Regions from separate parts of the Chryseobacterium sp. SIMBA_028 genome, predicted to be linked through region 2. Evidence: riboswitches for the same ligand, from Rfam matches in the RefSeq annotation. Region 2 holds a riboswitch; each other region holds the start of a gene.

The links. A riboswitch is a leader RNA that binds a small molecule or an ion and turns the genes downstream of it on or off. The one in region 2 is predicted to bind cobalamin.
Region 1: another riboswitch for cobalamin. It lies ahead of SCA31_RS04995 (TonB-dependent receptor plug domain-containing protein); the one in region 2 lies ahead of SCA31_RS07785 (TonB-dependent receptor plug domain-containing protein).
Region 3: another riboswitch for cobalamin. It lies ahead of SCA31_RS08460 (acyl-CoA thioesterase); the one in region 2 lies ahead of SCA31_RS07785 (TonB-dependent receptor plug domain-containing protein).

Annotation. Positions count from the first base shown of each region.
Region 1 is NZ_JAWRWZ010000003.1:139,657-143,888, reverse strand. Features, by position in the region: gene SCA31_RS05005 (cytochrome-c peroxidase) at 1-753, shown strand, start outside; gene SCA31_RS05000 (transporter) at 767-1,714, shown strand; cobalamin riboswitch at 1,920-2,105, shown strand; gene SCA31_RS04995 (TonB-dependent receptor plug domain-containing protein) at 2,289-4,232, shown strand, end outside.
Region 2 is NZ_JAWRWZ010000005.1:34,083-38,314, forward strand. Features, by position in the region: gene pafA (alkaline phosphatase PafA) at 1-501, shown strand, start outside; cobalamin riboswitch at 707-883, shown strand; gene SCA31_RS07785 (TonB-dependent receptor plug domain-containing protein) at 915-2,744, shown strand; gene SCA31_RS07790 (hypothetical protein) at 2,765-3,832, shown strand; gene SCA31_RS07795 (CCA tRNA nucleotidyltransferase) at 4,003-4,232, opposite strand, start outside.
Region 3 is NZ_JAWRWZ010000005.1:177,150-181,381, forward strand. Features, by position in the region: gene SCA31_RS08450 (XAC2610-related protein) at 1-645, shown strand, start outside; gene SCA31_RS08455 (HD domain-containing protein) at 653-1,243, shown strand; gene SCA31_RS08460 (acyl-CoA thioesterase) at 1,350-1,733, opposite strand; cobalamin riboswitch at 1,848-2,029, opposite strand; gene SCA31_RS08465 (hypothetical protein) at 2,063-2,860, opposite strand; gene SCA31_RS08470 (T9SS type A sorting domain-containing protein) at 3,099-4,148, shown strand; gene SCA31_RS08475 (endonuclease MutS2) at 4,209-4,232, opposite strand, start outside.

The DNA.
Region 1 (4,232 bases), on a different contig from region 2:
CACGGAGTTGATGACAGAATCGGAATCAGAAATGCACCTCCTATTCAGAATATGGCATTTCTCAAAAGGTATATGTGGGATGGGGTGATTCATAATTTAAATGAACAACCCATTATCCCTATGACAGATGTGAATGAAATGGATAGCTCTATGCCGGAAGCCATTTCCAAAATAAAAGATGATCCGAAGTATAAAAAACTATTTGGTGCAGCCTATGGAGATGAAAATGTAACCGGCGAAAGAATTTTAAAGGCTTTATCTCAGTTTATGGCATCAATGATTTCTGCCGATTCCAAATATGACAGATTTAAGCAGGGAAAGGAAAATCTGACTTCTGAAGAATCTCAGGGAATGGCTTTATTCAACCAGAAATGCTCGTCTTGCCATAGTGGAGGATTGTTTACTGACGAAAGCTTTAGAAATACAGGAATGTACTACAATAATCAATTTAAAGATGCTGGTCTTCATCGCGTAACACTGAATCAGAATGACTGGATGAAATTCCGAGTGCCAAGCTTAAGAAATGTAGAATATACAGCTCCCTATATGCATGACGGAAGATTTTATACGTTGGAAGCAGTCCTTAATTTTTACTCAGACAACGTAGAAGATAATCCCAATCTTGATCCGCAGCTCAAACAGAATAATCACATCGGAATTGCTATGAACAGTCAGGAAAAACAATTGATTATTACTTTTCTGAAAACCTTATCCGATAAAGGCTTTATCACCAATCCAAAATTTGCAGAATAAATTAAATACAGACATGAAGAAGATCATTTTAATCATAAGCATGGTTTTATTTACGGTAAGCCAGGCGAAAACAATCAGAGACAGCGCAGATATTTCACAGAATAATTTTAGGACAATAGATTTTGATGACGATTGTGATGCATGCGGTTGTGCTGCAGGAAACGGTTCATCAGGTTTTGAATCCTTATTGAATCCACAATTTATAGGAATTAAATACTTTGCACAGCATTACAAAGCAAAGGAAAATTTATTTGTAAAAGATTTGACACAGGATCAGTATTTCAATACCTTACAGCTTTGGGGAAAGATTCCATTAACCAAGAAACTAAGCGTGTATGCAAGCTTACCATTCCATTTTCATGAGAAGAAAACAATGCAGGGTGATATCAGGATCAATGGAATAGGAGATTTGAATCTGATGGGAATTTATAAGCTTCTTAATTCTAAGGACAATTTTCATCAGCTAAGTGGCGGATTAGGCGTAAAAGTTCCCTTGGGAAAATTTGATGAGAAAGGAATCTCAGGAGTTAATCCAAGTTTTCAGTTGGGAACAGGAAGCTGGGATTATCAGGCCGCGCTGAACTATAAATTTCAAAAGAATAAAATTGCGGTATTGATCAATACAGATTACACCATAAAAACGGAAAATAAAAAGAATTATCGTTTTGGAAACCAATGGAATTACGCTGCAACAGGGTTTTACCAGATTGCAGGAAATGAAAATGCTATTTTTTCTGCAAAAGCTGGAGTGCAGGGAGAGGTTTATGCTCAAAACAAACAGTTTGATGAAGCTTTACCCAATACGGCAGGAAGTGCTTTATATGGAAAACTGGGATTTGAAGCCTCTTATAAAAAATTCAGTTTAGGAAGTGAAATCATGCTGCCGGCATATACTAATCTTGCCGGAGGAGATATTGAAGCGAAATCACGGTTCAGTATTTTTGTGAATATCGGAATATAATTTTTTACAGAAAGCAAAAAGAGTTGAGAAGACATTGCTTTCTATTTTCTTCAAAGTTTAATTTTTAGAATACATTGAGGATGGTAGATTCTAAAAATTAAACTTTGTTTTTTTAATCATCTTATATTTAAAATCAGATTTCAAAGTCATTTATTTATAATATTGTAAATCATTTTGTTATTTAAGGCTATATAGTAATAATTGTTTATCTTTGCCGAAATTTGGTGAGCCCTAAAAAGCTCTTAAAAGGGAATCCGGTGAAAATCCGGAACAGACCCGCTGCTGTAAGCTCCACACCAAAGTTTTTGAAGAATATATCCACTGTTTTTTAATGGGAAGGATTTCAAAAATGGAGTAAGTCAGAAGACCTGCCAGAAAATATAAACGTTTGACGCTTTCGTGGAATAAAGCTTAGGACTACAATGATTCTGTGCAGTAACAGCTGTGCCTTGTCGTTGCTTTCTTATATCCATTAGCGTTATCATTATTCCTGAATGAGCTAATGGTGCCAAAACCGACTACATCTCAATTTCATAAGGTTGTTTTCACAGTATTTGTGTTAACATCTCAATTCTTGTTTTCCCAAACGAAGAAAAAAGACAGCATTAAAGAAGAAGCCATAAAGGCTGTCAATATTTACAAAAAGAACTTTAAAGAAATACTTCCTGCTCAGGTTTTACAGGGCGAGGAGCTTGAAAGACTAAACAGCCATTCTGTAGCAGATGCTTTACGATATTTCTCCGGAGTTCAGATCAAAGACTATGGAGGAATGGGTGGTTTGAAGACTGTCAATATTCGAAGTATGGGAAGCCAGCATGTAGGGGTTTTCTATGATGGAATTCAATTGGGGAATGCCCAAAATGGAGTGGTAGACTTAGGAAGATATTCTCTGGATGATCTGGAGGAAATTTCATTATATAACGGACAAAAGAGCGAGATTTTTCAGCCTGCGAAAGATTTTGGATCCTCAGGATCTATCTATTTACAGCCCAAAACACCCGTATTCACAGGAAACAGAAAAACCAATCTCACTATAAGAGCAAAAAGTGCTTCTATAGATTTATTCAATCCCTCTTTCCGATTAGAGCAAAAGATCTCAAAACGAATTTCAGCAAGTTTAAGTGCAGAATTTCTACAGAGTGATGGTGTTTACAGATATCGATACACCAGAAAGTACCCTAATGGTACTACTGCTAATGATACGATTGCCAAAAGATATGATTCCGATATAAAGGCAAAACGTTTTGAAACATCTATTAATGGAACGCTAAACAATGGAAATTGGAACATCCGTGGCTATGGATATATTTCAAACCGCGGAATTCCTGCACCTATTGTGAATAATCGTTTTAAAGCAAGAGGGGCAAGAATGATTGATGAAAATTATTTTGTACAAGCCAACTTCAGAAAGAAACTTTTTCCCAAGTTTGAAACCCAGCTTAAGGCTAAATTTGCTTACGATTATACTTATTTTAATGATACAGTGCTATCTCAGGCAGCTTATCCTGCAAAAAATACCTATATCCAAAAAGAGGTTTATCTTTCATCTTCCAATATTTATTCTATAAATTCCAATTGGGATGTAAGTTTAAGTGGAGACTTTCAGTATAATAATCTGGACGCTGATTTAAAAAACTTTTCTTATCCTACCCGTTATACTACACTCGTAGCATTGGCTACTACTTATCAATGGAATAGGTTCAAATTTTTAGGAAGTTTATTAGGTACCTTTACTTTTGAAGAAGTAAGAAAAAATAAAAGGCCGGATGACAGAAGAGAATGGACTCCTGCCCTTTTTATGAGTTATCAGCCTGTTGCAGTTCCTGAACTTACTCTTAGAGCTTTCTATAAAAAGATTTTCAGGCTGCCTACTTTCAATGATTTATATTATACCAATGTTGGAAGTACTTTCCTTGAGCCTGAGTTTACGTATCAGCATGATATCGGTTTTACTTATCAGAAGAAATATGAAAATCCTGTATTTAAGGGATTTTATGTAAAGATAGATGGATATTATAATAAAGTAAAAGATAAAATTGTTGCTGTACCCACTACCAATATGTTCCGCTGGATGATGCTGAACCTTGGGAAAGTTGAAATTATAGGTGTTGATATCAATGCTCAGACAGAATTGATGCTGGGAAGAGTAAAGCTTAGGCCTTTATTGTCTTATACCTATCAAAGCGCTAAAGATAAAACCTTCAAAGGAGAAGGAATAGATCCTGCAGATACCTTTTATAAAAATCAGATTCCTTATACCCCGTGGCATAGTGGTTCTTTTACCATGATGGCAGACTATAAAGACTGGAGTTTCAACTATAGCATGATCTATGTCGGGAAACGTTATGATGGGCAACTGGACAATATTCAGTACAATTTTATACAGCCTTGGTATACCCATGACCTTTCTATTCAAAAGAAACTGAATTTGGCTGGACATCCTTTTAAAATTAATCTTGAAATGAACAACGTCTTTAATCAATATTATGACGTTGTAAAAAATTATCCCATGCCGGGA
Region 2 (4,232 bases):
AACGAAAAGTTGAAATCGAAGTTTGGTGCTGATAAATTGATTAATGCAATTGATAACTACCAGATTTATTTTGATAGAAAAGTATTGGCAGACAGCAAGCTTGAGTTGGATGATGTAAGAAACTTTACGGTAAAGGAATTAGAAAAAGATCCTACTGTTTTATATGCCGTTTCGGTAGATAAAGTTCAGGAATCTAGTATTCCGGAACCTATCAAGCAAAGAATTATCAATGGAATCAACAGACAGAGAAGTGGTGATATCCAATTGATTTCCCATGATTCTATGCTTCCGCCATATTCCAAAACAGGAACTACACACAGTGTATGGAATTCTTATGATTCACATATTCCATTGATCTTTATGGGATGGGGAGTGAAGCAGGGAGAAAGCAACAAGGCATATCATATGACAGATATCGCTCCTACAGTTTCTTCATTATTGAAAATTCAGTTCCCAAGTGGAAATGTTGGAAATCCAATTACAGAAGTAATCGGTAAATAAGTAAACATCTTATTATATATAATCAGCTGCTTTCGTATGGAGGCAGCTGATTTTATTTTATATATGTAATGTTTCAAGCTTAAAGTTATCTGAATTTTTACAGTAAACCTATATGCATCTATTTTTGTTAAAAATAGGTACAGATGATCATAACATGTAAAGGCTGGCCTATAAATTTGCTTTTTGGTCAATACATTTAAAAAGCTATCTTTGCAAAAATTTTGGTTTCCAGCATATTGGAATGAAAAGGGAATTGGGTGAGATCCCCAGACTGTCCCCGCAACTGTAAATCGCAACAAGAGTTTCTGTAAACAGCCACTGTACAAACGGGAAGGCGCAGAAAGCGAAAGTCAGGAGACCTGCCAGAATAATAATCAAAAAACATATTGCTTTCGGAGGAAAAGTGGAATAATATGGATATAAAAAGATCTTTAGTACTGTTTTTGTCGTCTTATGGCTGCTTTCTTTTCGGACAGGAGAAAGTTGTTGATACGATTTATATTTTCGATAGTCAGATGAATAAGGTGAAACTTTTTCATCCTGTAACAACGATTAGTGCTGAAGATGTCAAAAAGAATTCCAGTAATCTTTCTGAGCTGCTGAGATTCCAGTCTGCTGTTTACATTAAGGAAAACGGTCGTGGAGCAGTTTCTTCACCTTCTTTTAGAGGAACAACAGCCCAACAGACGGCTTTTGTCTGGAACGGAATTAATATTAACTCTAATTTTTTAGGTCAGGGAGATATTAATAATATTGCTTTGTTCGGGTATGACCAGATAGGAATAAAAGCCGGTGGGGGAAGTGTCACTTACGGATCCGGAGCTATTGGGGGGAGTATTCACCTGAATAATAATCTCGATTTCAATAAAGGCTTTCATGGTATGCTGTTTTCAGAAGTAGCATCTTTTAATACTTATAATAACTTCCTTAAAGGAGCTTATAGCAATGAAAAGTTCAGCTTTAAGGCTTCAGGAAATTATTCTGTAAGTGAGAATGATTATGAAGTAAAAGAGGCTAAAAACTACATCAATAGAAACGGCCAGTACTATAATACAAATTTCAATATGGCTGCAGCTTATAAAATTGCGCCGTATCACCAGGTTTCATGGATTTCGGAGTTCTTTAACGGACAACAGCATTATCCAATCCTCTTTGATAATGAAACTGAAACGAAATACAGAACTCAAAATATAAGAAGTCTGATTTCATGGGATTGGAATAAAACACTATTCAATAACTCTTTCAAGGCAGCTTATACAGAGGAAAACTTTCAGTACTTTGCTAAAGCTGATGGTCCTCAGACCAGTGGTGGAACAGGGAAGAATTATATCCTGAAGAATGATTTCAATTATTTTCTTAATTCTAAATGGAACTTCAATGTTATTGGAGAATATCAGCTCAATAAAGGTGAGGGATATGGCTCCGGAATAGATAATATAAGTCGAAATATGGGATCAGTTTCAGGGCTAGTAAGGTATTTTCCTGTAAAAGATCTACGTCTTGAAGCCGGAATACGAAAAGATTTCGTGGGGAAAATTAGCTCACCTGTACTATTTTCTTTTTCAGGAAAATGGAATGCCATCAATTGGTATACTCTGGGACTGAGTGTTTCAAGAAATTTCAGGGCTCCATCTTTTAATGATTTATATTGGCAGCCGGGAGGTAATATGGATTTAAAGCCGGAGACATCCTATCAGTTTGAATTGAGAAATCAGTTTAAGGCAGGGGCTTTTCAGATGTCAGTCGCTCCTTTTTACCTGGATATCCGCGATATGATAAGATGGCTTCCAACTTCCTTAGGCTATTATCGTCCTGTAAACACAGATCATGTAAGATCATATGGGGTAGAGTCTCAAATGGAGTATATGAAAAGATTGGGTAAGCATCTTCTAAAAGGAAGCCTGGGATATACCTATACAAATTCTCAGGATCTGGAAAAGAAAAAACAACTGATGTATGTGCCATTCCATAAGTTCACCGGAAATATTGATTACCAGTATGAGTTTATAAAAGTTTATGTTCAAGGACTTTTTAACGGACTTACCTATACGGATTCCAACGAAAAGAGAAGTGAGGCTTTGGAAAAGTATTTTGTAATGAATGCCGGGCTTGGCCTTACGTTCCATAAGGATTATACTATAGGATTCAAGGTTAATAATATTTTCAATGAAGTTTATTACACCATGTTTGCGTATCCTTTGCCTAAAAGAAATTACAGCGTAAGTTTAAATATCAATTTTTAAAAAAATAAAATTAAGTATATATGAATATTAAAAGAATTTTACCTCTTGCATTTGCTTCCATGTTACTTTTCAATGTTTCATGTAGCAGTGATAATGATAGTGAGACTACACAGTCAACTACGTATGAAAACGGAATCCTTATCTCTAACGAAGGTGGATTTACAAAACCTACCTCTGATGTTACTTTCTTGAGCAACAGCCTTGGGAATATATTTACTAACATCTATTCTGAGAATAACAATAAGGAATCTTTTGGTAAGGTACTTCAAAGTATAGGCTTCCTTGGAGATCGTGCTTATTTGGTAGCGAATGTTCCTAACAAAATCGAGATTGTAAACCGTTATACATTTAGAAAACAAGCTACAGTAACTGCTAATCTTGATAATCCAAGATATATAGCATTCTCTGGAAATAAGTATTTTGTAACGAATAATAACTTTACGGATGTAAGAAAGCTTAATGCCTATAATATTGCAGATAACACCTATGTAAATAGTGTTAGTTTTCCTCGTTATGCTGAAAAAGTAGTGGAAGCAGAAGGAAATATTATTGTACAAACTGATGGTATTGGTTATAACACGGCTCCTCCTTTTGATTCATTTGCAACAGGATATACAATCACTGTTGTAAGCCCCTCTACCAATGCTATAAGCAAGACGATTACACTCCCTAGCGTAGGGATTATTAAAGACCTTATTTCTTACAAAGGAAGCGCTTATGTACTGGTTTCTGATAATACAGATTCCTACATTTACAAGATCAATTCTTCTGCAGGAACTTTTACAACAACTACTCTTACGGGAATTCCTAAAGTTCAGAAACTGAGAGCAGATAGTGATAAGTTCTATTTTATTACTGATACCAATAAAATTTATGGGATGGCTGTTAATTCTACAACTGTTCCTACCACACCTATTGCTACTGCTGTAGGGAATGTTTATGGTTTTGACGTTATTGATGGTAGAATATTTGCCGCAGATGCAAACTTCTCAGAAGATGGTAAAGTAAATGTTTACAATGCGAACAATGGTTCTCTATTGAAAAACTTTACGGCAGGCGTTGGAACAAACGGGTTCTATAAAAATTAAGAATAACGCTTAGGCGTACGCAAAATAATTTTTTATTTTTTCATCATTTGTGTTTTTTTCCGGACGGGCTCTAAGAGCCTGTCCGGCTTTGTTATATACCTCATTGAAGCAAACGAAATACGGCTGGATGTGAAACACATCCAGCCGTATTTTATAGAGTATAAATTCTATTATATTTTTAGTCCCAGTTTTTCTGCTTCAGCAATAACAAACTTGGTTGCTTCCTCTTTTTCATTTGGAATTTCTCCCTCAAGGATTGCTTCTTTTACCTTTTCCTTTAAAATACCGATTTCACGGCCCGGCTTAAGGTCAAACATTTGCATAATCTCCTCTCCAGTGATAGGAGGCTGGAAGTTCCTTACCTGATCCTTTTCCTCTACTTCCTTGATCTTAACTGCCA
Region 3 (4,232 bases), 140 kb from region 2:
GGCCCTGTGTGTTTTGGACAGTATCAATTTGAGGTTAAAGATGCGTCGAAAAACTATGATGCTGTAATCCATATTGGAAACTGTGATCACGATGGGTGTATGGGTAAAGGAACTGTGGAGTTGTTTGATAATAAAAACGCCAAGGTGCAAACTTTTACGTCTGATAATCTGGTGTTAAGTTTTGGAAATGATCAAAAACCTATACCAGGAAAAATGACTCAGCTAAGCAAGGAACAAAGCCCTGTGGTTTTTGATGACTTTAATTTTGACGGAACGGAGGATATAGCGATAAGAAATGGAAACCTTGGGAATTATAGCAGTGCTTCCTATGATGTATATGTGTTCAACAAGACAAGGATGGCTTTTGTGAAAAGTAATGAACTTACAGACATTGCTTCCAGCTATTTTGATCTTTTTGAAACAGATCCTGTTCGTAAACGTTTGATTTGCTATGGAAAGTCGGGATGTTGTAATTTTTTTACTACAGAATATAGGGTAATTCCGAATAAGGGACTGGACAAGGTGCTTGAAAAGGAAGAGGATAAGAGTGATGAACGGTATGTAAAAGTGATCACACAAGAAAAAATAAATAATAAATGGGTTACTAAAACCAAGGTATATCCAGCAGAAGAATATAATAAATAAAAGTAAGATGAAGATACAGAAAGAGATCGATTTTATCCTGGCAGTAGATGCCCTGAAAAATGTTCAAAGAAGAAACTATAATGCAGATGACTCCCGAAGAGAGAATACGGCAGAACATTCGTGGCAAATCATTATTCTGGCACAAATTCTTTATCCATATGCTAAAAACCGTACAGATATTGATTTACTGAGGGTAATAAGAATGCTTTCTATTCACGATCTTGTAGAGATTGAGGCAGGGGATACTTTCTTGTTTGATGAGAAAGCAATGGTAGGAAAATTTGAAAGGGAAAAAATCTCTGCCCAAAAGATCTTTGGAATTCTGGATGAGCCTTTGCGTACGGAGTTCTTTAATCTATGGCTGGAATTTGAAGAGGAAAAAACTCCTGATGCTATTTTTGCTTGTGCTATCGATAGAATTATGCCTTTTATACTGAACTCTCATACTTCAGGAAAAAGCTGGACGGAAGCCGGCGTTACAGAAAAGCAGATCAGAAATATGCTTGAAAATGCAATTACCAGAGCATCGGACGAGATGGGTGAAGCATTTGAACTCTTATTAAACAGAAGTTTGGAAACTGACAAAGTGGTAAGATAATAAAAACAGCTCAATATTCGGTCTTGTTTTTCTGATAGAAAGAGGCTGATTTTTATCACTGTTTTGGAAAAATTTCGGGCGGCCAAAGGCCGCCCGAAACTTATTATTATAGTATTTGAATTGGTTTTTTGAATTCGTCAATTGCTACAAAGGTAAAATCACCTACAATTGCTTTTTCTCTTTCGTAGGAGTACATTTGTTCTGTAAAGATCTCCACACTTACCTTCATACTTGTTTTTCCAACATGTGAAACTCTTCCAATCAGCTCAACAATAGTTCCGGCAGGAATAGGTTTTTTAAAATCGATCTTGTCGCTGCTTACCGTTACCACTCTTTTTCTTGCAAATCGGGTAGCAGTGATAAAGGCTACTTCATCCATCAGCTGCATGGCAGTACCTCCGAAAAGAGTATCGTAATGATTGGTCGTGTTTGGGAAAACCGCTTTAAAGATTCTGGTTTCGGCTGCTTCAATTCTTTCTTCTGTAGTCATATTTCATTATTAATTAAGGCGAAATGAAATAATATCAAAACAACAGAATAATGACAGGAATCTTGGAAATCCCTGAAACAATCCATCAGATCAATAAAACTTCAAATCGCGAAAGTTTCTTGTTTAAGAAAAGGCAGGTCTCCTGACTTGTAACATCTTTTATCTCCTTCCCATGCCTCGCACAGTGGATCTTTTGATAAAGATTTCAGTTACTTACAGTTGCGCGACAGTCCGTGATTTTCACACGGTTCCCTTTTAATCTGCGGTTAGGCAGAACCAGTTTCTGTGATGAATAAGCGTTAAACTTTTTCGGTGCAAAAATAATGAATTTATTCCGGATTATGATAAATAATCTGGCTGATCACTCTTCCTTTCTTGATCGTCCAAAGAGTGGTATATCTGTTTTCTCCTGAACCATTGATCATATAAAGGAAAATATTGTCATTGTCCAAAGAAGTAACCCCTATGTTGTTGAAATCCATGGTAGGCTGGAACATATTTTTGATGGCTTCCCTTACAAAAACAGATCCTCTTCCGGGTTGTTGTACTCTGATGGACTTAATTTCCGTCATTCCTTCAGGAAGATCGTTTCCTATTCCCCAAGGCTTTACCTTATCAATGGTAAGAAGCTTTCCTTCAGCATCTTTTTCCTTTTTACGGTAGCCGGCGTTGGATGGATAAATATCGATGACCACTTTGCTTCTTTGAGAAGTAAGAACTTTGGGATCAGAATTATCTGTGAAAATTAATGATTTTCCATTTTTAGATTTTGAGGGAGTGTAGGCTGGAAGCTGATCAATATAAGCAATACGTTCCTTGTTGACCATTCCTTCCTTGTCAAGAGTTTCATAGCGTACAAATGGCTTCTCGTCATCCTGTTTTTCAGGATATTTGATCCAGATCCATTCCGTTTCTCCCGGAGCAGGCTTTACATAAACAAATACATCACCTTTACGCATACGGATCTTATCTACAATTTTTCTGTAGTTATCCTTATGTACACGTACATTGGCATATCCTTCCTCTGCTTTTACAACACCAAAAGGAACTTTATTCTGCCCCTTAACGAGTGCTAAAGAAAAAATACTGAAAGCAGATAAGTAGAATGCTTTGTTGACTGAAATCATTATAACAGATTTTTAATTCCCCAAATATATAAATTAAATGTATTCCTGTTAGTAGATTCATTTTATATAAATCTTAATATTCATTTTTTTTAAAGAAAACTTATTATTTGATTTAATATATGATTTTTTGATGTACAATAACTGTAGAATGTATTTAGTGGTATTTCAGAATAAGACTTCATAACCAAAGAAAAAGAGTTAAATTTGAATGATTTTTTTAATAAAACTACTATAACTCATGAGAAATACACTTTACTTATTAGTGTTCCTATTAACAGGAGCACTCAATCCAAACAAAGCTTTTTCGAGAAATATCGAAAGCTTTACTTTTTTGTCAGTACCTACAAATGTTAAAATATCGGGTATCTCTAGTACGTCTGCTGTAGTGAATTGGGATGCTATTCAAAATTCTAATAATTTTTTGGTAAAATATAGGGTTTCCGGTTCAAATGTTTGGACATCCGTTGCTGTGACGGGAAATACTGCTACTCTTGAACCTTTAGTACCATGTACACCTTATGAAGTTCAGGTCACAGAAGTTTCATCAGGAGAGAACTCGTCATCTGTATTTTTTTCTACATATAAAAATTATTGTACATCAAGTTCTATAGATCCAAATATAGGCCATCTTTCAAATGTTACTGTTACACCGGTTGGTGGACCTGTAATGGAGAGTAATTCAGGACCTTCAACTTATACAGATTATCGTAATGATGGCTACCCGCGTAGGGTCTATCTTCAACCAGGTAGTATGGGAAATACTATAGCTATACATCCTACATGGACAGCTCCCAAACCAATAAGAAGACCAGATATAGTTGCTTGGATAGACTTTAATGGAGATGGTGCTTTTGAAGTTGATGAAAGAATAACGGGAATTTCATTTTATCCCAATCTTTATACTTTTAATGTTCCTACATTCTTTAATACTGGAGACTGCGGCGTTACAATGAGAGTAGCATTGCTGCCTTATATTAATTCCTGTGGTACTAATAATTTTGGAGAAACTGAAGATTATCAGGTGTATTCTTTCAACGGTACTTTATCTATTGATGAAATAAAAGCTTCAGAAAAAATAAGTCTGTATCCCAATCCTGTTTCTGATATTTTAAATATTTCAGGAATACAATCACGCACAGATTTTGAAATTTTTAACACAAGTGGACAAAAAGTGTATAACGGAAAAGTTTCTGATAAGAAAATTGATGTTAAACATTTTTCTAAAGGAATTTATTTTATCCAGTTTAAAGATAAAAATTTAACCAATTTAAAATTCATCAAAGAGTAAAAATAGAAAGAGAGTACTGAAAAGTACTCTCTTTTATGATTTGAATAATCTTCAAACAGATTAAATTCTCTCTAATTCTTCAGA